4 regions of the Serpentinimonas raichei genome follow, and region 3 is predicted to be linked to each of the others. Evidence: predicted binding sites of a transcription regulator. Region 3 holds the regulator's gene; each other region holds the start of a gene.
The links. The regulator sigma-54, encoded in region 3, starts transcription at its own class of promoters, with help from an activator protein. The targets are predictions, from matches to a motif close to TGGCANGNAANCTGCTTT.
Positions count from the first base shown of each region.

Region 1: a site for sigma-54 is predicted at 3,999-4,016, ahead of SRAA_RS05485 (nitrate regulatory protein). Genes of this name have one in related genera too.
Region 2: a site for sigma-54 is predicted at 1,077-1,094, ahead of SRAA_RS09695 (urease accessory protein UreD). Genes of this name have one in related genera too.
Region 4: a site for sigma-54 is predicted at 1,201-1,218, ahead of SRAA_RS12075 (TorF family putative porin). Genes of this name have one in related genera too.

Region 1 is NZ_AP014568.1:1,158,382-1,163,827, forward strand. Features, by position in the region: gene SRAA_RS05460 (PAS domain-containing sensor histidine kinase) at 1-705, shown strand, start outside; gene SRAA_RS05465 (response regulator transcription factor) at 763-1,386, shown strand; gene folD (bifunctional methylenetetrahydrofolate dehydrogenase/methenyltetrahydrofolate cyclohydrolase FolD) at 1,417-2,277, shown strand; gene greA (transcription elongation factor GreA) at 2,279-2,755, opposite strand; gene tsaD (tRNA (adenosine(37)-N6)-threonylcarbamoyltransferase complex transferase subunit TsaD) at 2,853-3,911, opposite strand; gene SRAA_RS05485 (nitrate regulatory protein) at 4,062-5,330, shown strand.
Region 2 is NZ_AP014568.1:2,079,405-2,084,850, forward strand. Features, by position in the region: gene SRAA_RS09690 (ABC transporter ATP-binding protein) at 1-991, shown strand, start outside; gene SRAA_RS09695 (urease accessory protein UreD) at 1,157-1,987, shown strand; gene urtE (urea ABC transporter ATP-binding subunit UrtE) at 2,022-2,726, opposite strand; gene urtD (urea ABC transporter ATP-binding protein UrtD) at 2,739-3,614, opposite strand; gene urtC (urea ABC transporter permease subunit UrtC) at 3,611-4,750, opposite strand; gene urtB (urea ABC transporter permease subunit UrtB) at 4,761-5,446, opposite strand, start outside.
Region 3 is NZ_AP014568.1:2,318,169-2,323,614, forward strand. Features, by position in the region: gene lptA (lipopolysaccharide transport periplasmic protein LptA) at 1-161, shown strand, start outside; gene lptB (LPS export ABC transporter ATP-binding protein) at 158-916, shown strand; gene rpoN (RNA polymerase factor sigma-54) at 928-2,574, shown strand; gene SRAA_RS10830 (THUMP domain-containing class I SAM-dependent RNA methyltransferase) at 2,581-3,897, shown strand; gene SRAA_RS10835 (TFIIB-type zinc ribbon-containing protein) at 4,122-4,487, opposite strand; gene SRAA_RS10840 (LysR family transcriptional regulator) at 4,591-5,446, shown strand, end outside.
Region 4 is NZ_AP014568.1:2,033,183-2,038,628, forward strand. Features, by position in the region: gene mpl (UDP-N-acetylmuramate:L-alanyl-gamma-D-glutamyl-meso-diaminopimelate ligase) at 1-31, shown strand, start outside; gene SRAA_RS09485 (hypothetical protein) at 85-405, opposite strand; gene SRAA_RS12075 (TorF family putative porin) at 476-1,159, opposite strand; gene SRAA_RS09495 (hypothetical protein) at 1,273-2,811, opposite strand; gene SRAA_RS09500 (thioesterase family protein) at 2,875-3,369, opposite strand; gene SRAA_RS09505 (enoyl-CoA hydratase) at 3,384-4,148, opposite strand; gene SRAA_RS09510 (alpha/beta hydrolase family protein) at 4,173-5,054, opposite strand; gene SRAA_RS09515 (acetyl-CoA C-acyltransferase) at 5,125-5,446, opposite strand, start outside.

The DNA.
Region 1 (5,446 bases), 1.2 Mb from region 3:
GAGATGGCCTCCAGCGTGGCGCACGAGCTCAACCAGCCCCTGACCGCCATCAGCAACTACAGCAGCGGCATGATTGCGCGCCTGCAACAGCAGCAGATCAGCGAGGCCGAGCTGCTCGAGGTGCTGCAAAAGACCGCCAAACAGGCCCAGCGCGCCGGCCAGATCATCCAGCGCATCCGCGCCTTCGTCAAGCGCAGCGAACCCACCCCCACCCCATCGGATGCGGCGCAGATGGTGGCCAATGCGGTGGAGCTGGCCGAGATCGATTTGCGGCGCCACCTGGTGCGCCTCAACACCTATGTGGCGGCGCGCCTGCCACAACTGCTGGTGGACCCGATCCTGATCGAGCAGGTGCTGATCAACCTGCTCAAAAACGCGGGCGAAGCCATCATCCAGGCGCAGCGCCCGGTCGGGCAGCGCCAGGTGGAACTGTGCGTGACGCCGCGCCACATCGAGGGGCTGCCGGTGATCGAATTCAGCGTGCGCGACAACGGACGCGGCATCCCGCCCGAGCAGCTCGAGCGCATCTACGAGGCCTTCTACAGCACCAAAGCCGAGGGCATGGGGATAGGGCTCAAGCTGTGTCGCTCCATCGTCGAATCGCACCACGGACGGCTGCAGGCGCGCAACCTCTACAATGGGCAGGAAATCATGGGTTGTGAGTTCAGCTTCTGGATTCCTACGCTGGCTGCCCTCAACCCCTGATGCCCACAGGCCAGTGCCCCGTACCGGGCAGGCCCACCGAGATCGAGAAGGCGACAAATGAGTGTGATGGCAAAGCGCGGTTTGGTTTATGTGGTGGATGACGATGAGGCTGTGCGCGACTCGTTGCAGTGGTTGCTCGAAGGCAAAAACTACCGGGTGCGCTGCTTCGAATCGGCCGAGGCCTTTTTGAGCTGCTACGACCCGCGTGAAGTGGCCTGTTTGTTGGCCGACATCCGCATGGGCGGCATGACCGGTATGGAGTTGCAAGACCGGCTGCTGGAGCGCCGCTCCCCGCTCCCCGTCGTTTTCATCACCGGCCATGGCGATGTGCCGATGGCGGTGCAGACGATGAAAAAAGGCGCGCTCGATTTCATCCAAAAGCCCTTCAATGAGCCCCAGCTCATGGGCTTGGTCGATCGCATGCTGGAGGCGGCGCGCAGCGCCTTTGCCGAGCACCAGCAAGCTGCCAGCCGCGAGGCCCTGATGGCCAGACTGACCGGGCGCGAATCGCAGGTGCTCGAGCGCATCGTGGCCGGCCGGCTCAACAAGCAAATCGCCGACGATTTGAACATCAGCATCAAAACGGTGGAGGCACACCGCGCCAACATCATGGAAAAGCTCGGCACCAACACGGTCGCTGATTTGCTTAAGATCGCCCTCGGCCCTGGTGCCAAATCCTGATTTAGAATTTACTCCCCCCGGTTTTTTGCAATGACTGCTCAACTGATCGACGGCGTGGCGCTGTCGCGCCAACTGCGCGCCGAACTCACCCAGCGCACCCGCACGCTCACCGCCCTGGGCCAGCAGCCTGGCCTGGCGGTGCTGCTGGTCGGCGATGACCCGGCCAGCCAGGTGTATGTGCGCAACAAGGTCAAGGCCTGCGCCGAGGCCGGCATCCACTCGCTGCTGGAGCGGCACCCGGCCAGCCTGAGCGAGGCCGAGTTGCTGGCGCGCATCAACGCCCTCAACGCCGACCCGCGCATCCACGGCATCTTGGTGCAACTGCCGCTGCCGCCGCAGATCGAGGCGCAGCGCGTGATCGAAGCCATCAGCCCCGCCAAGGATGTGGACGGTTTTCACATCGCCAGCGCCGGAGCGCTGCTGGTCGGCCAGCCCGGTTTCTGGCCCTGCACCCCCTACGGCTGCCTAAAAATGCTGGAGCACATCGGCTTTGATTTGCGCGGCAAGCACGCGGTGGTGATCGGGCGCAGCAACATCGTGGGCAAACCGATGGCGCTGCTGCTGCTGCAGCGCGACGCCACCGTCACCGTCTGCCACTCGCGCACCCCCAACCTCAAGGCCCACACCCTGCAAGCCGATGTGATCGTGGCCGCAGTGGGCAAGGCCGGCCTGCTCACGCGCGACATGGTCAAGCCCGGTGCCGTGGTGCTCGACGTGGGCATGAACCGCGACGCCGCCGGCAAGCTGTGCGGCGATGTGGATTTTGCGGGCGTGCAAGAGGTAGCCGGCTACCTCACGCCGGTGCCCGGCGGCGTTGGGCCCATGACCATCACCATGCTGCTGGCCAACACGGTGCAGGCGGCCGAGCGCGCCGCCGATCTGAACGGCTAGCTCACTGGTAGCGCACCGCCACGATCTCGTAGCGCTTGACGCCGCCCGGGGCTTGCACCTCGGCCACGTCGCCCTCCTCTTTGCCAATCAGGGCGCGCGCGATCGGGCTCGAGATGTTGATCAGGCCCTGCTTGAGGTCGGCTTCGTCCTCGCCCACGATCTGGTACGTAACCGCCGCACCGCTGCGCTCGTCTTCGAGCTCGACCGTGGCCCCAAACACCACCCGACCACCGCCGTCGGTGGCTGCCGGGTCGATCACTTGCGCCATGGCCAGCTTGCTCTCGATTTCGGCGATGCGCCCTTCGATGAAGCCCTGGCGCTCTTTGGCAGCGTCGTAGTCGGCGTTTTCGCTCAGGTCGCCTTGCGCACGCGCCTCGGAGATGGCGTTGATGACGGCCGGCCGGTCTTTGGTTTTTAGGCGCTGCAGCTCGGTTTTAAGCAAATCGGCGCCGCGCTGGGTCACAGGAATGGTGGGCATTGTTGCGTCTCCAAATGCGAACCGCCGAGCCAGACAGACTCGGCGGTAGATGTTCGCGATATTATGCCCGAACGCACCGGCGTTGCACGTCGCTCCCCTATGCCGTTGTTGGGGTGTCGATCTGCGCCAGCGGCCAGCGCGGCCGCACGGCAAAGTTGTAGCCTTCGCCGCTGGCACCAGCGGGCAGCAAACCCGCCTGCCAGCGCATGGCGGCGGCCAAGGCGATCATGGCGCCGTTGTCGGTGCACAGGTGCAGCTCGGGGTAATGCACGCGCAGCCCCAGGCGCTCGGCGGCGGCATCGAGCTGCTGGCGCAACCGCCGGTTGGCCCCCACCCCGCCGGCCACCACCAGCCGCCGCAACCCGGTTTGCTGCAAGGCGGCAAGCGACTTTTTCACCAGCACCTCGACGATGGCGGCCTCGGTGGCCGCAGCCAGATCGGCGCGCCGCGCCTGCAGCTCAGGGCCCAGCTTGCGCGCCTGCGTGAGCACGGCGGTTTTTAGGCCAGCAAAAGAAAAATCCAAGTCGCCGCTGTGCAGCAGCGGGCGCGGCAAGGCAAACGCGCTGGCCTGGCCCTGCTCGGCCAAGCGCGCCAACGCCGGGCCGCCGGGGTAGCCCAGCCCGAGCAGCTTGGCCGATTTGTCAAAGGCTTCGCCGGCGGCGTCGTCGATGGTCTCGCCCAGCAGGTGGTAGCGCCCCACCCCCTCGACCCGCATCAGTTGCGTGTGGCCGCCCGACACCAGCAGCGCCACGAATGGAAACTCGGGCGCGTCGGCACTCAAAAAGGGCGAGAGCAAATGCCCCTCCAGGTGGTGCACGCCCAGCGTGGGCTTGCCCAGCGCCGCCGCGATGCCGCAGGCCACCCCGGCCCCGACCAGCAAGGCACCCGCCAAACCGGGCCCGCGCGTGAAGGCCACGCAGTCGATCTGCTCCAGCGTGCAACCGGCCTGCTGCAGCACCGACTGCGTGAGCGGCAGCACGCGCCGGATGTGGTCGCGGCTGGCCAGTTCGGGCACCACGCCGCCATAGGCTTGGTGCATCTGCACCTGGCTGTGCAGGGCCTGCCCCAGCAGCCGTGGCGGGGCCGCACCCGCGTCGGCCTGCACCACGGCCACCCCGGTTTCGTCGCAAGAGCTTTCGATTCCCAATATCAGCATGGGATGAGTGTAAGGGAGGGCGCGGCCAAGCCTGCACGGGCGGGCTCAGCGGGCGACTTGCGTGGGCTGCTGTGCAGAGCCTCCAACGGGCACAAAACTTGCTTGTGGATGTTCAACCAACCCCACGCGCCTTATGGCCACAGCACCACGATGAAATCCAGCCTTTGCTTCCTGCTGGCCGCCAAGCGCGCCGAGCTGGCCGAATTGGAGCGGCTGGCGCAAAGCATTGCGCTGGCGCGCAGCACCGCCGCTTTGGTGCACGAGTTGCAGCGCGAACGCGGACTCTCCAACCTTAGCGTGCGCCATGCCGGCATGGGGCAGGCACCCCTCGATGCGCAGTTGCACCAGCAAACCCTAGGCACCGACGATTGGGTGGCGCAATGGCTGCTGGAGTCTGAAGCCCTGATCAACGCCCCGTCGCCGCACGCCGCGCGGCTCCTGAGCCGGGTCGCCTACGCACTGCAAGGGCTGGATGCGCTGGCGCTGCTGCGCTCGCGCGTCGCGGCCAAGGCACTCAGCACCCAGCGCCTGTCGGCCGATTACGCACGGCTGATCGCCAGTTTGTTGGCGGTCGTGTTCGAAGCCGCCGACCACGCCAGCGCCCCCGAACTGCTGCGCCCGCTGGTGGCGCTGTTCAACCTGATGCAATGCAAGGAGTGGACCGGTCAGGAGCGCGCCCTGGGTGCCACCCTGTTTGCCAGCACCCAGGTGCATGCGCAGGAACAGGCGCACCTGAGCGAGCTGATCGAGGCGCAGCAGCGCTGCCTGGAGGTGTTTGAGTCCTTTGCCAGCGCCGCGCTGCTGCAGCGCTGGCAAGAGCGCCAGCGCGCCCAGCCCCTGATCGAGCGCAGCCGGTTGCGCCGCCTGCTGCTGCAAACACCTGCCGGGGGGGCGCTGGAGCCGCATCTGAGCGGGGTCTGGTTTGCCTGCTGCAGCCAGTGCATGGATGAAATGCGCCCGATCGAAGACCAATTGACGCAGGCTTTGGTCGAGCAGGCGAGCGCCTGCATGGCGCAGGTGCAAGCCGAAATCGGACAACTCGAACAGCGCCAGCGCCAGCCCCCCGAGGCCGACACCGAGCGGCTGCGCGGCAGCGCATTTTTTGAGGCCGCACCCCCTGCCCTTCAACCCGCGCCCCAAGGGCTGGCGTTTGGCCTAGAAAGGTCGGTGCTCGATCTGGTGCAAGAGCAGGGCCTAAGGCTGCAAGCCGCTGCCACCGAGCTCGAAACGCTGCGCGTCAGCCTGAACGAGCGCAAACTGATCGAGCGCGCCAAGGGCCTGCTGATGGCGCACCAGCAGCTCGATGAGCCCGCCGCACACAAAGCCCTGCGCGAGCTGGCCATGAACCAGAACAAGCGCATGGTCGATGTGGCCGAGGCGGTGCTCTCGATGAGCCACCTGCTTGCACCACGGCGGTGAACGCTTGGGCCCGATTCTGGTGCACCGGGGCGAAAAATAAGCGCCAGGCAGCGTCCCACCCTAGACACACCCCCTAAAACCAAGCCTGGCACGAAAACTGCTTGCGTGATGACATG
Region 2 (5,446 bases), 240 kb from region 3:
CAAGACCACCCTGCTGCGCGCCGTGGCCGGGCTGGAGCGCGCCAGCGGCGGCAGCATTGCGCTGGGCGGCGAGGTGGTGAGCAGCGCCGCGCTGCATGTGCCGGCTGAAGCGCGCCGCATCGGCATGGTGTTCCAGGATTACGCCCTGTTCCCGCACCTCGATGTGCGCGCCAACGTGGCCTTTGGCCTGCGCCACCTGCCCAAGCCCGCGCGCCTCGCCCGGGTGCAGGAGGTGCTGGAGTTGGTGGGATTGGAAGGGCTGCACGGGCGCTATCCGCACGAGCTTTCGGGCGGCCAGCAGCAGCGCGTGGCGCTGGCGCGTGCGCTGGCCCCCAGCCCGCGCCTGCTGCTGCTCGATGAGCCCTTTTCCAACCTCGACGTGGACCTGCGCGAGCGCTTGGCGCACGAGGTGCGCGCGATCCTCAAGGCCGCCGGTGCCACGGCGCTGCTGGTGACGCACGACCAGCTCGAAGCCTTTGCCATTGGCGACCTGATCGGCGTCATGCACCAGGGCCAGTTGCACCAGTGGGACAGCGCCTACACGCTCTACCACCGCCCGGCCACGCGCTTCGTGGCCGAGTTCATCGGGCATGGGGTGTTTGCGCCGGCGCAAATTTCGGGCCTAGGCCCCGAAATCATGGTGCTGACCCCGATGGGGGCGCTGCAAGACGTGTCCGAGTGCCCGCTGCCCAGCGCCTACCCCGACGGCCTGTGCGATGTGCTGCTGCGCGCCGACGACATCCTGCACGACGACGACGCACCGGTGAAAGCGCGCATCGTGCGCAAATCGTTTCGAGGCTCCGAATTCCTCTACACCCTGCAACTGCCCAGCGGCGAAACGGTGATGACGCACGTGCCCTCGCACCACGACCACGCCGTGGGCGAGTGGATCGGCATCAAGGCGGCGGTCGATCACGTCGTCACCTTCGAGCGCGGTTCCGCCGCCGGGGCACCGCCGGCGCAGGCGGTGGCCTGCAACAACGGCAACTGAGCCGCCTGTTCGGTGGGGGCGGCGGCGGTGGGCACATCAATTGAGCGCTGCTGCGTGCGGCAGCATGGATAAGCCAAATCCAAACTGGCACCAAAATTGCTTTCCTATAAGCGGGCTGTCCCAGCACAGAACCCATCCCGCGCAACCCTCCAAGCCCACACCCCTATGCCATGGAACGCCACGCTCGACTTGCGCTACCAGCGCCGCCACGAAACCACCACCGTGGCGCACAGGCATCTGGGGCCGTTGCGCATTTTTCACAGCCACTACCCGCAAGGGCCGGGCCTGTGCCACAACGTCTTGATCCATCCACCGGGTGGACTCGTGGGCGGCGACCGTCTGGATATTCGAATCCATGCCGAAGCCGATTGCCACGCTCTGCTGACCACCCCAGGAGCCACGCGCTTTTACCGCTCGCCAGGGCCAGTTGCCACGCAATCCGTCAGCATCCAACTCGAACCAGGGGCCAAGCTCGAATGGCTACCCATGGAAACCCTTGCCTACCCTGGCTGCAACGCCATCAACTCCTTGCGCGCCGAACTGGCACCCGATGCCCAACTGCTGGCATGGGAAGTCACGGCGCTGGGGCTGCCGGTCTCGGGCCAGCCCTTTGATACCGGCTGCCTGCAACAACGCATCGAAATCGTGGATTGCTGGCTCGATCAGGGCCGGCTTGATGCCCTCGACAAGCGCCTGCTCGACTCGCCCTTGGGGCTGGCGGGTTTGCGCTGTCTGGGTACCTTGGTGCTGGCCAGCGGCAGCCCTTGGCCATTGCAGGCGCGCGAGGCGCTGCTGCAAGCCGTGCGGGAGACGCCCGCCCAAAGCCCTGCCGCACCCCACTCTGGCGCCACCTTCCCGCATGACAGGGTGCTGGTGCTGCGGGCGCTGGGCCCGCTGGTAGAGCCGGTGATGCAAACCCTGAAAGCCGCTTGGCGCAGCGTGCGCACCAGCGCTTGGGGGGCGCAGGTGGCAGAGCCCCGCATCTGGCAGACCTGAGCCGGGCCGCCGAGGTCGGTGACGACTGGGCGCCTCAAATGGCCACCAATTTGCTGATGTTGGCCATCTCCATTTCCTCTCCGCTGCCTTGGGCCACCACTTCACCGCGCTGCATCACCACAAATTGGCTGGCCAGCGCCGCAGCAAAATCGTAGTACTGCTCGACCAGCAAGATTGCCATTGGCTGGCCGTCGAGTCCGTTTTTGGCCAAATGCTGCAGCACGCGGCCAATGTCTTTGATGATATTGGGCTGGATTCCTTCGGTGGGTTCGTCGAGCACCAGCAAGCCGGGCGCGGCAGCCAAGGCGCGGGCAATGGCCAATTGCTGCTGCTGCCCGCCCGACAGATCGCCCCCCCGACGCCCGCTCATTTGGGCCAACACCGGAAACAGCTCAAAAAGGACCGGCGGAATGGGTGTCTTGGCGCTTTTGGTTGCCAATCCCATGAGCAGGTTTTCCTGCACCGTCAGGCGGGAAAATATTTCTCGACCCTGCGGCACGTAACCAATACCCGCGCGGGCGCGTTGGTAGGGCGTGGCCTGCACCAGCGAATGGCCGTCGAATTCGATGCGGCCACTGCGGATCGGCACCAAGCCCATGAGAGATTTGAGCAAAGTGGTCTTGCCGACTCCGTTGCGCCCCAGCACCACAGTGATCTCACCCCGGCGCGCCTGCAGGCTGACGCCGCGCAAAATATGCGCGCCGCTGTAATACTGGTGCAATTGCTCAATGATCAACATGGCTGGCTTGCCTCATCGGCCCAGATAAACCTCGATTACGCGTTCATCGGCCTGCACTTCATCGAGCGTGCCCTCGGCCAGCAGCGCGCCCTCGCAAAGCACCGTGACTTTGGAGCAGATGGCGCGCACAAAACCCATGTCATGCTCCACCACGATCAAGGAGTGATGCTGCTTGAGCTTAGACAACAACTCTGCCGTGCGCTCGGTTTCGGAATCGGTCATGCCGGCCACCGGCTCGTCGAGCAACAGCAACTTGGGCTCTTGCATCAGCAGCATGCCGATTTCGAGCCACTGTTTCTGCCCGTGGCTCAAAGAACCCGCCAATGCGTGGCATTGCTGGGTGAGCTCGATCGTGTGCAGCACCTGAGCCAAGCGATCCCGCTGCTCGGCTTTCAATTTGAAGCGCATGCTAGCCCAGACCCCCTTGTGGCAGGCCAAGGCCAGTTCGAGGTTTTCAAACACCGTCAGGTTCTCGAACACTGTGGGTTTCTGGAACTTGCGGCCTATGCCCATGGCGGCGATTTCGGGCTCGCTGTGGCGCAGCAAATCAATGGTGGAGCCGAAATAGACCGTCCCCGCATCGGGCCGGGTTTTGCCGGTTATCACGTCCATCAAGGTGGTCTTGCCCGCCCCATTGGGGCCGATGATGCAGCGCAGTTCGCCGGGCGCAATATCCAGACTGAGCTGGTTGAGCGCCCGGAACCCGTCAAAGCTCACCGTCACGTCTTCGAGGTAGAGAATGCGCCCGTGGCTGACGTCCACCATGCCCGCTTGCAGGGGGTGGGCATAGCCCGCTGCGCGACCGCCCGAGCCACCCGGCTCGGTCTGCGTTCTCGCTTGGGCGGCCTGTATGCGCTGTGCGCCCAGTTCGAGCAAATCGGGGCTCAAGCGCGCACCCTCCTGAGCTTGCTCCAAGCCTGCTGCGCCAGGCCCGCCAGCCCGTTGGGCATGAACAGCGTCACCACGATAAACAAGGCACCCAAGAAAAAGAGCCAAAACTCGGGGAAACTCACGGTCAGTACGCTTTTGGCTCCGTTGACCACAAAAGCCCCCACGATCGGTCCTATCAGGCTGGCGCGGCCGCCGACAGCGGCCCAGATTGCCATCTCGATGCTGTTGGCAGGGCTCATTTCGCTGGGGTTGATGATCCCCACCTGCGGCACATAGAGCGCCCCCGCGACACCGCACATGGCGGCTGAAATGACCCAGATGCTGAGCTTGTAGGGCAAGGGGTTGTAGCCGCAAAACATGACACGGCTTTCGGCGTCGCGGATGGCATGCAAGACGCGGCCAAATTTTGACAGCAACAGCCAGCGTGCCAGCAGCACAAAGGCCAGCAGCACGATACCTGAAATCGCAAACAAAATCACGCGCATTTCGGCTGTGGCCAGCGGAAAGCCCAAAATGCGCCGAAAGTCGGTAAACCCGTTGTTTCCGCCAAAACCGGTTTCGTTGCGAAAAAACAGCAGCATGGCGGCCAAAGTCAGGGCCTGGGTGATGATCGAAAAATACACGCCCGTGATGCGCGAGCGAAACGCCAGATAGCCAAACACAAACGCCAGCGCCCCCGGCACCAGCACGACCAACAGCAGCGTGGCCAGGAAACTGTCCGACAGCGCCCAATACCACGGCAATTCGGTCCAGCCCAAAAACACCATGAAATCTGGCAGGGCGCTGCCGTAAACGCCATCGGCACCGATCTGGCGCATCAGGTGCATGCCCATTACGTAACCGCCCAAAGCAAAAAACAGGCCGTGTCCGAGCGAGAGGATGCCGGCTTGGCCCCAGATCATGCCGATGGCCAATGCGCAAATGGCGTAGGTCAAGATTTTGCCCAGCAGGCCCACCATAAAATCGCTCAAGTGCAGGGCATGGTCTGACGGCACCCACAAATTGAGCACCGGCACCACCACGCACACCAGCAGGGCAGCGCTCAGCAAAGCCGCCCAGCCGGCCCGGCCAAACAGGGGCTTGGAGGGCGGATGCAAGGGGCTGTATGCAGATGGGGGAGGCATGTCGGTCATGGCGCTTGCCCTATGCAGAGCGGCCCTTGAGCGCAAAGAGTCCTTGGGGGCGCTTTTGGATGATCAGGATGATCAACACCAGCACGGCAATTTTGGCCAGCACCGCACCGGCCCAACCTTCGATGAATTTATTGACCACCCCTACGCCAAGCGCGGCATAGACGGTTCCGGCCAATTGCCCCACCCCGCCCAGCACCACCACCATGAAGGAGTCGATGATGTATTGCTGCCCCAAATCGGGCGCCACGTTGCCAACCTGGCTGACTGCCACGCCCGCCAGCCCGGCGATGCCGGAACCAAAGGCAAATGCCAGGGTGTCTATTCGTGCCGTGTTGACGCCCATGCAGGCCGCCATGGACCGGTTTTGCGTCACGCCTCGCACAAACAGACCCATGCGGGTGCGCCCGATGAACAGCGCCACCCCGATCACCACCGCAGCGGCAAATGCAATGATGAAAATTCGGTTCCACGGCAAGGTCAAGCCGCTCATCACTTCAATGCCGCCGCTCATCCATTGCGGGCTCACCACGGCCACGTTTTGCGCCCCAAAGGTGCTGCGCACCAATTGAATCAAGATCAGGCTCAGGCCCCAAGTCGCCAGCAAGGTCTCAAGCGGGCGCCCATAGAGCCAGCGAATCACGCCGCGCTCCATCAGCGCCCCCACCAGCGCGGACGCCATGAATGCAATCGGCAGGG
Region 3 (5,446 bases):
TCACGGTAGACGGCGGTGCGGCGGCGCGCACCCCCGACAACCCAGCCGGCCGCGTGCGCGCGCTCATCGTCCCGCGCCCGGCCACCCCCCCGGCCACCCCCCCGGCAGCGCCCGCCGCTGCCCCGCTGCAGCCCAGCCCGCAACTGGAGCCGCGCCGATGAGTGTGGCCGCCGAGCGCAGCAGCCTAGAGGTGCGCGGGCTGCAAAAGAGCTATGGCCGGCGCCAAGTCGTCAAAGACGTGTCGCTGCGCCTGGCCAGCGCCGAAGTGGTGGGCCTGCTGGGCCCCAACGGGGCCGGCAAGACCACCTCGTTCTACCTCATCGTCGGGCTCATTCGACCCGACGCGGGCACCATCTTGCTCGACGGGCAGCGCATCGACCGCCTGCCGATCCACCGCCGCGCCCAAATGGGGCTGGGCTACCTGCCCCAGGAAGCCTCGATCTTTCGCAAGCTCACGGTGGCCGAAAACGTGCGTGCGGTGCTGGAATTGCAGCGCGACGCCGACGGCCGGCCGCTGCCGCCACAGCGCATCGAGCAGCGCCTCGATGCCTTGCTCGATGAACTGCACGTGGGCCACTTGCGCGACTCCCCGGCGCCGGCGCTTTCGGGCGGCGAGCGGCGCCGGGTCGAGATCGCGCGCGCCCTGGCCACTGAGCCGCGCTTCATCCTGCTCGACGAGCCCTTTGCCGGCATCGACCCGATCGCCGTGATCGAGATCCAGCGCATCATCGGCTTTTTGAAGGAGCGCGGCATCGGCGTGCTCATCACCGACCACAACGTGCGCGAAACGCTGGGCATCTGCGACCACGCCTGCATCATCAACGAGGGCCGCGTGCTGGCGCAGGGCACACCGGCCGAGATCGTGGCCAACCCGGAGGTGCGCCGGGTCTATCTGGGCGAGCACTTCCGCCTCTGAATGTGGTGGCCATGAAGCAAGGTCTGTCGCTGCGCCTGAGCCAAAACCTGGCGCTCACGCCGCAATTGCAGCAGTCGATCCGCCTGTTGCAACTGAGTACGCTGGAGTTGGAGCAAGAGATCGGGCAGATGCTCGACGACAACCCATTTTTGGAACCCGACCCCGCCGATGAGCCGTTCGAGGCCAGCCCAGCGGCGCCGCCCGAGGCCGCATTGGCTGCCCACGCCGAGCTCGATGCGCCTGCCAGCCACGATGCGGGCGCTGGCGCACCCGATGAAGTGCCCGCCCTCGACGCCGCTTTCGAGGCCGCCTGGACAGGCGCAGCGACGGACTCCGGCGGGGGGGGGCCAGAGGCCGAGCACCACGATGCGGGGGATTTCGCTGAGTCCAGCGATCCGGGCGACTGGGGTGAGCCGGGCGCTGCCCGCTCTGGGGCCGCGCCCGAGGACGACAATGGTGCGGGGCCCGACTGGGCGCGCGCGCCCGAGTCGCTGACGCAGCACCTGCACCAGCAAGCCTGCGCCCTGCGGCTCGAACCCCAGGTGGCACTGGCCTTGCACGCCCTCATCGAGTCGCTCGACGACGACGGCTACCTCGCCGATGGGCTGGACGAATTGGCTGCTGCCCTGTGCGGCATGGAGCAAACCAGCGGGGCCCACGCGCCCGATTCCGGCCTCCACACCATGGCACCGCTGTCAGCGTCGCAACCCATGGCAACTGACCGTCGGCACGCCCACTGGCAGCACTGCCTGCAGCAGGCCTTGGAGCAGTTGCAGCAAATGGAGCCCACCGGCGTGGGCGCGCGCAACCTGGCCGAGTGCTTGCAATTGCAGATTCTGGAGCTGCGCAACCGCCCCGAGAGCCGCACCGCGCTGGCCATCTGCCAGCAGCCGCTCGACTATCTGGCGCGGCGCGACAGCCGCCGCTTGGCCCAACTGTGCCGCTGCAACGAGGCCTTGGTGCGGGCCGCCTTTGGGCTGATCGCCCGCCTCGAACCCAAGCCTGGACGCCGCTTTGCGGTGCTCGAACCGCACCAGTTGCGCCCCGATGTGATCGTGACGGCGCAGGGGCGCGGCTTCAAGGTCGCGCTCAACCCCGAGGTGCTGCCGCGGCTGCGCCTGCACGAAACCTATGCCCTGGCCCTGCGCCAAGGCCGCGGGGGCGGCCAGTCTCACGCGGGGCTGCAGCAGCACCTGCAAGAGGCGCGCTGGTTCATCAAAAACATCCAGCAGCGCTTTGACACCATCTTGCGCGTGGCCAGCGCCATCGTGGAGCGCCAGCGCCCGTTTTTTCAGCACGGCGCCCTGGCCATGCGGCCACTGGTGCTGCGTGAAATCGCCGACGAAGTGGGGCTGCACGAATCCACCATCAGCCGCGTCACCAGCGCCAAGTTCATGGCCACGCCCCAAGGCACCTATGAATTCAAATATTTTTTTGGTTCGGCGCTGGCCACCGAGGCCGGCTCCAGCGCCTCCAGCACCGCGGTGCGGGCCCTGATTCAGCAACTGATCGCCGCCGAAAACCCCAGCCACCCCCTGAGCGACAACCAGCTTGCCGACCTGCTCAAAGCCCAAGGCATCGCCTGCGCGCGCCGCACCGTGGCCAAATACCGCGAGGCGCTGCGCATTGCCCCCACCCATTTGCGCAAAGCGCTCTGAACCCCCATGCACAACCTGACCCTGTTCCTGCCCTGCCCCGCCGGGGTGGAAGACTATCTGCTGGCCGAAGTGCAACAGATCTGCCCGGCGGCCCAAAACCTGCGGCGCCAGCGCGGCGGGGTCGAGCTCACGGCCGACTGGGACGACATGCTGCGGCTCAACCTGCACAGCCGGCTGGCGCAGCGCGTGCTGGTGCGGCTGGCGCTGCAACCCTGCCCCAATGAAGATGCGCTCTACGAGGCTGCCTACGCCGTGCTGTGGGAGCTGTGGTTCACGCCCGCGCAGACTTTCAAGGTCGAGCTCACGGCCCAGCACAGCCCGTTCCAGAGCCTCAATTTTGCCGCCCTGCGCATCAAAGACGCGGTGTGCGACCGCATGCGCGAGCGCCTCGGGCAGCGCCCCAGCGTGGAGACGCTGCAGCCCGAGGTGCGCCTGCACGCCCACCTGGGGCCGGAGCAGGTCTGGCTCTACATCGACACCTCGGGCGAGCCCTTGTTCAAGCGCGGCTGGCGCACCGACACCGGCGATGCGCCGCTCAAAGAGACGCTGGCCGCGGCCATGATCGCCGCCAGCGGCTGGACCGGCCTCGATGCGCAAGGCCAGCCGCAGCCGCTCTACGACCCCTGCTGCGGCAGCGGCACGGTGGCGATCGAGGCGGCGCAGCGGGCGCTGCACATCGCTCCCGGCAAATTGCGCCGCTTTGGCTTCGAGCGTCTGTTGCCACACCAGCCGGCGCGCTGGCAGGCGCTGCGCCAGCAAGCCGTGGCCGCCGAGCGACCCGTGCCGGGCGGCCAAGCCTTTGTTTTTGGCTCCGACGTGGCGTTTCGGATGGTGGACTTTGCGCGCCGCAACGCCGAGCGCGCCGGGGTGGCGCAGGCCATCGAGTGGCGCGGCGGCGATGCCTTGGAGCGCCTGCCCCCTTGCCCGACGCCGGGGGTGATGCTGCTCAACCCGCCCTATGGCGAGCGCATCGCAGCCGCCGGCGTGGCCGGGCAGTCGGCGCAAACGCGGGCCCGGCCTGAGCCGGCGCAGGGGCTCGTGCCCGGTGCCGGCCGCGAAAGCGCCCGCCACGCCGATGGCGAGGAAAACACGGCATTTTTCTCGCAACTGGCCAGCCACTGGAAAAAAAACTACGCCGGCTGGACCGCTTGGCTGCTCAGCCCAGACCCGCAACTGCCCTCGCACATGCGCCTCAAAGCCACGCGCCGGGTGCCGCTCTGGAACGGCCCGATCGAATGCCGCCTGTTTCGTTTTGACCTGGTCGCCGGCAGCGCACGCACACCCCGCGCTGGCGCTCAGCCCAACGACACCACCCCCGAGTAAAGTAAAACTATGTAGCCAATACGGACTTTTTGACCGGCCTAGCTGATGCCTGTGCGAAAGTTGGTTTATACTTTCTTCGGGTCGTTTAACACCGGCCCCCCGCTTTTCCTCCCTGAGCGGGTGCCTTTGTGTGTGACAGCAAAAAGGCTTCCAAACCTGGCTCCTCTAGAGCCAGGTTTTTTTTCGCCCCTTGTCTGCGGGCACCGGCTCGGCGCGTAGCGGCTTCAGTCAAAAATATCGCTCAACCACGATTTTTTCTTTTTCTGGCCGGAGCCGGCAGCAAAACCGCCCGAGAGCCCGCCGCCCAGCCCGCCCTTGAGACCACCGGCCAAGCCACCCAGTTTGCTGCCCAGCCCACCGCCCTGCGCGAAGCCACCGCTGCGCTGGCGAAAGTCGGAGTCTTCAAAATCCGGTTGACGAACTTGGGCGCCGCTGCGCCCGGCCGGGGCCTGGCCGAGACTGCGCTCGATCAGCTTGTCGAGTTCGCCACGATCCAGCCAGACGCCACGGCACTGGGGGCAGTAGTCGATCTCCACGCCCTGGCGATCGCTCATCACCAGCTCCACATTCACGCAGTTGGGGCATTTCATCAAAGGCTCCTTTAAGCCAGTTTGGGGAACTTTGCAGTCTAGGGCCTAGCGGGTGCCAAAAAAAGCAGAAAATCAGGCAACTTTACATCGCCACAAGCTGAACATGAGCCTCTCTTACAGCTACCGCCACCTGTACTACTTCTGGATCGTGGCCCAGGAGGGTGGCATGTCCAAAGCCGCCGCGCGGCTCGACATGGCGGTGCAGACCGTGAGCGCGCAAGTGCGCGAGCTGGAAAAGGCGCTGGGCTGCCAGTTGCTCAAACCGGCCGGGCGCGGTGTGGCCCTGACCGAGGCCGGTGTGCTGGCCGCGCGCCAAGCGCAGCAGATTTTCGAGCTCGGCGAGGCGCTGCCCGCGCTGCTGCGCCAGGCGGCGCTGGCGCCCAGGGTGCGGCTGGCGGTGGGCCTGGCCGACGGGCTGCCCAAGCTGGAGGTGCTGCGCCTGCTGCGCCCGGTGCTGGATGTGCCCGATCTGCACCTGATCTGCCACGACGGCGAGATCGACGACCTGCTGGCCGATCTGGCCATGCACCGGCTCGATGTGGTGCTGACCGACCACCCGGTGAGCAGCCGCGCGCACCTGAAGGTGCACCACCACCGCTTGGCCAGCAGCGCCTACGGCTGGTTCGCTGCGCCGCCTTGGCTGCATGCGGCGCAGCGCGCTTTCCCGGCTGCGCTGCAAGGGGTGCCGCTGTTGCTGCCCACACGCCACGCCAGTGTGCGCGCGCAACTCGACCAGTGGCTGGCGCGGCACGGCCTGACGCCGCGCATCGCCGGCGAGTTTGAAGACAGCGCCCTGCTGGAAACCTTCGGTGGCCAAGGCATGGGGGTGTTCCCGGCCGCGCTGGCGCTGGCCGAGACGCTGCAGCAGCGCCATGGCGCCTCGCTCGTCGGCGTCTGCGAAGGCGTGGCCGCCCCCTGCTACGCCCTCAGCCTGGAGCGCCGGGTGGCGCATCCGCTGC
Region 4 (5,446 bases), 280 kb from region 3:
GCAGCGCTTCGGCGCGCCGCCCGACGCTTAAGCCCTAAGGGCGCGGCCCCCCCGGTGATCGCACCAAACGCGGCCAAGGCGCTTTTAGTAGCTCACCGTCATCGAGGGCACGTCGATGTGCAGCACCGGCTTGGCTAGGCTGGCGCTGGCGGCTTGGGCAAAAGCCAGCGCCCAAGGGCGGTGTGCGGGTTCGGCAAAATGCGGCTCGCCGGCGGTGCGCGCAATCACCGCCACCTTGTCGGCCGTCAGCACCTTGCCGCTCAGGCGCAGCGGCTCGCAATCGAGCTCGATGAACTGCTGATCCAGCCAACTGCGCGCCACATCGCTCGGCATGGGTTGCATTTCTTCTAGGTCGAAGGCGTACTCTCGGGCTTCGCCCCAGCTGACGATGACTTGGCTGCGCATGAAATCGGCTCCTGCAAAAAAAGGGGTGGAGGTGGCCGCACCCAGCGCACGGCCACCTGCCCCCATTGTGTCAGAACGACTGCGTCAAACCCAGCACCAAACGGCCTGTGCCAGCCGGTCCGGCGCGGTTGGTGTCGGCACCGGACCAGATCGCCGAGGTGCTCAAGCCTTCGGTGAGGGCGTAGGTGAGGCCGAGCCGATAGTCGGTGGCACCGCTGTTGAAGTTGGAGGTGTTGCGAAAGCCGACCCCGGCTTCGAGTGTGAGGCGCTCGGTCAGGGGCTGCTCGATCAAAAAACTCAGGCGCGCGTGCTCGTCGATCGCGCCGCTGGTGCCCCAGCTCAGCTTGGTCGTCAGAACGCCATAGCTCAGGCTGCCATAGACCTCGCTGCCGTTCCAACTGCCTTGGCTGGGATAGAGGTACTTGATGTAGCCCACGTCGAAGCCCAAGCCATTGGCAAACTCGCCGCTGTAGCCACCGTAGAGGTTGATTTCTAGGTTGGCCTCGCCAAAACGGCCAGTGGAGTTCCAGTTGCCAATGTAAAAACCGTTGCCAAAGTCGTAATCGACCCCGCCTTGCAGCGCCGGCCGTAAGTCGCGCTCGCGCTCGAGCTGGCGCGAGTCTTGGTCGATGCCGTTGTATTTGTAGAGCGAGACCACGCCGAGGTTGAAGGAGAGCTGGGCCTGCGCCACAACGGGCAACGCCAAGGCTGCTGCGGCAGCCAAGCAAGACAGGGCAAAGGGGAAAGTGCGCATGGAAGGCTCCTTGTGAAAATGCGGGGAAACGCCATCCAATTAAAGCAAAAACAATGCCAAGCTCCCATAGCCCTTCGCATACCGTGCAGCGGCTGTGGTGTGCTTGCCAGCGCTCAAAAACTTGCCAACGCCAGCAACACCCCGATCAACCCAGTGCCCGCCAGCGCGTACACCGGCCAGCGCGGCATGGCCCCGCCGTTGGCCATGGCACGGCCAAACATGAAGAAAACGAAGGGATGCACCAAAAAGGGCATGGAGAAGATGAGCGCGATCAGCCCAGCCGCCTCGGCGCCAAACATGCCGTCTTGGGTGGCGGCAAAGAGACCAAAATGCGACAGCGAGGCCGCCTTGGCCAGCGCCGCATGCTCCAGCGGCAGGGCAAAGAGCGCCAGCAGCAGCAGGCCGCCGAACATGGCGGTGAGCTGCCAGCCGAGCGAGAACTGCATCAGGCCCTTGACCTCTTGCGCTTCGGCCCCAGCGGCGCGGCCCAGGGTGCGCAGCGCCAGCACCGTGAGCAACACCCCGCCCAGCAGCACCGCCAGCGCCGCCCCCCACAGCAACTGCCCCTGCTCCATGCTGATGGCCAGAATGGAGAAAACGAAGATATGGCCGATGAAGGGCACGTTGATCATGATCGGGGCGCGCTGCGCTGCCATGGGCCCGAGGTCGCCCGCGGTGCAGGCCCCGGTGAGGCCAGCGTGCGAGAGCGCACCCGCCATACCCGGTGCCAGGTTGCGCACCTGATTGGTGCGCCCAAACCACATCAAGAGCGCGATGCCGCCAAACATCCACAGCATCTGGCCAAAGAAGCCGTAAGCCAGCACGGCGTCCATGCCCTCGATGGCAAAGGCGTCGGCAATGCGCGAGCCGCCGATCACAAAGTTGGCCGCCAGCACCACCGGAATGCCGGCAAACAGCAGCGCGCGCAGCGTGGGGCCAAACTGCCAGCGCCAAGCCAGCGCACCCAGCCCGCAAGCCAGCAGCATGGCAAAAAAGATGGTGGGCAGCGCAATCAGCGGCCGCAGCGTTTGCGCCAGCAGCCCCGCCAGCAGCAGCAGCAGCGCCAGCACCCCGATCTCGGCCAAGCCCCGGCCCAGGTACTCGCGCTTGTTGCGCAGCGTGGCTTTGTGGTCGATCAGGATGAAAGCCAGCAGCACGCCGATGTAGGCGATCAGCGGGTAATAAGCCACCAGCGGGCCGCTGTCGGCCCCCATGAACACGCGCCGTGCGGCCTCGATGCCCAGCAACAAAAACACCGCGCGCAGCACGAACATGAGCTGGGTGCGGTTGGTGCCCAGCAGCGTTTCCTCGGTGCAGGGCTGCATGGAATCGTCGGGTGGCACCTGCAGCGCACCAAAGAGGCGCCGCAACTGCTGCCCACCGGCAAAAAAGGCTGCCGCGAGCACCACCACCGTGGTGCCGCTGAGCAGCGAGAGCAGCGTAAAGCCGGGCAGCCCCGGCTGCGCGGCCCCGGTGGCCACCAGCACATGGCCCAGCGCCAGCCCAAAAATGACAATGATCAGAATCGGCGAATAGCAACTGCCCGCCACCACGGTGCGCGCGATTAGCACCATGGGGATGACCAGAAACAGCGTCAGCCAAAGCTGGTTGAAAAGGTCGAAATGCGGGGCGGCGTGCAGAAGCGGTTCCATGCGGGCATGGTAGCAGGCCGGCGCAACATCCAGATGTCGCCGCCGCTCTAGGCGCTGCCCAGATCAGGACACGATATAGGCCGCCGCCCCGGTGGCCAGCAGCTTGCCGTCGGCGGCGTGAAAGCCCATGCGGGTGGAGGCCACGCGCGAGCCCAGCCGCAGCACCTCGGCGCGCAGCTCGAAGCGCTCGCCGACGCCGGGGCGCAGGTAGTCGATGCGCAAATCGATGGTGCCCAGCTTGCCAAAGCGGTGCAGGCGCGCCAGCGGCGGCTCGTCGAGGTGGCGCGCGCCGATGGCGGCCATCACCGCCAGCCCGCCCATGGCGTCCAGACCGGCGCTGATGACGCCGCCGTGGATGCGGTTGTGGGCATAGTGCCCGATCAGGTCTGGGCGCATGGTGATCTGCGCCGTCACCTGGTCGGGCGTTATGCTGGTGATCTGCAAACCCAACAAGGCATTGAACAGGATGCGGCGCTCGAAAATCTCGCGCACGCCCTCAATGAATTCGGGCTCGAAGGCGTGCGGTGGCGGCGCTGCGCTGGCTGGGCTTTTGCTCATGGTTTGGGGCCGGCTCAGATGCGCGAAAAATCGGGCTGGCGCTTTTGCAAAAAGGCGCTGAAGGCCTCTTTGGCGGCCGGCTCGCGCAGCATGCGGCCAAACACCGCCGCCTCTTGCATGATGGTCTGCTGCACCAGCGCCTGCTGGCCCTGCTTCATCAGGCGCTTGGTTTCGAGCAGCGAGGTTTGCGGCTTGGCGGCGAGCTTGCGCGCCACGCTCTGGGCGTAGCCGTTGACCTCGGTCGGGGGCAGCACCTTGTTGAGCAGCCCGGCTTCGAGCGCGGCTTCGGCGTAGAAGGGCTCGCCGAGCAGCAGCGCTTCGGCGGCGCGCTGGTGCCCCATGAGCTGCGCCAGCAGCAGGCTGGAAGCCCCTTCGGCGCACAGCCCGAGGTTGACGAAGGGCATCGAGAAGGCCGCGTTGTCGCCCGCATAGACCAGATCGCAGTGCAGCAGCATCGTGGTGCCTATGCCCACCGCCGGGCCGCAGACGGCCGCCAGCAAGGGCTTGGGAAAGGTGGCCAAGGCGCTGAGGAAGCGCAGCACCGGCGAATCGGCGCCCATGGGGGGCGATTGCAGGAAGTCGTTGAGGTCGTTGCCGGCGCAAAACACCGCCACGTCGCCTTGCAGCAGCAGCACGCGCACGCTGGCATCTTTTGCCGCCTGCTCCAGCCCTTCGGCCAGGCTGGTGTACATGGCGCCGGTGAGCGCGTTTTTGCGCGCCACGCGGTTGATGGTCAGGGTTTGCACCCCGGCTTCGAGGTGGCTCAGAATGTCGGACATGGAACGGTCTCCTTAGAATGAAAATTAATCTTGGCCCAGCGTCACAGGCCGCTGCAACAGCTCGGCCAGGCTTTGCTGCAGCAGCGGCCACAGCCCGACTTCGTGCTCGGCCTTGAAGGGCCCAAAATGCCCGATGCGCCGCGCATCCACGTCGGCCGGAACGATGCGGCGCACCTCACGCGGGGCGTTTTCGTACCAGCCGAGCAGGCTGCGCGTGCCTTGTAGGGTCATCATCTCGTCGTCGCTGATGGAGAGCGCCAGCACCGGAAAACGCACACCGGCGTAGCGCTGGCGCGCCGCCTCGCCCTCGACCCCGACGCCGTAGCGCGGGTGCAGGCACCAGCGCCGCCACTGCAGCATGGCCGCGGCGGGGATGTTGCCGACCATGCGCAGGCTGCGCCCGGGGAAGTATCCGCACAGGCGCGTGGCCAGCGGCACCACGAAAAACCAGAAGTAGGGCACCACGAAGCGCAGCCGTGGCGTGTTTTCGCGCCAGTAGCCGCTGCCCGCGGCCACACAGAGCAGGCCACTGACCTTGTCGGCGTTGGCCAGCAGCCCCGGCAGTTGCGCGCCCAGGCTGTGGCCGAGCAGCAGCAGCGGCAGCTTGGGGCGCTCGGCGTGGGCCAAGTCGATCACGGCTTCGTAGTCGCGCACCCAGTCGTGCAGGTCGGCCTGGAAGCCGCGCAAGCGCGCCCCGGCGGGCAGAGAGTCGCCCATGCCCCGGTAGTCGAAGGTGAACACGCGCCAGCCCTGCGCCGCCAGCCATTGGGCAAAGGGGGCGTAGAAATCTTGGCGCACGCCCATGGCTGCGGCGATGACGACGCTGGCTCGGGCCTGTCCCTTGGATTCGAACACCCGAACCCCGAGCTTGTGGCCGTCGTCGGCCTTGATTTGCTGCGTTCTCACCTGGCTGGCACCTCGCGGGAATAAAAAACAGGCCGCCTGCTACAAAGGCGAGGCGGCCCGGTGCCCTATCTTAAACTCGCTCAAAAATGCCGGCGGCGCCTTGCCCCATGCCCACGCACATGGTCACCATGCCGTAGCGCAACTGGTGCCGCTGCAAGGCGTGCACCACGGTGGCGGCGCGGATGGCGCCGGTGGCGCCCAGCGGGTGCCCGAGCGCAATCGCCCCGCCATTGGGGTTGACGCGCGCCGGGTCCAGCCCGAGCGTGTTGAGCACCGCCAGCGCCTGCGCGGCAAAGGCTTCGTTGAGCTCGATCCAGCCCAGGTCGTGCTGGCCGATGCCGGCGGCCTTGAGCGCGGCCGGAATGGCCTCGATTGGGCCGATGCCCATCAGG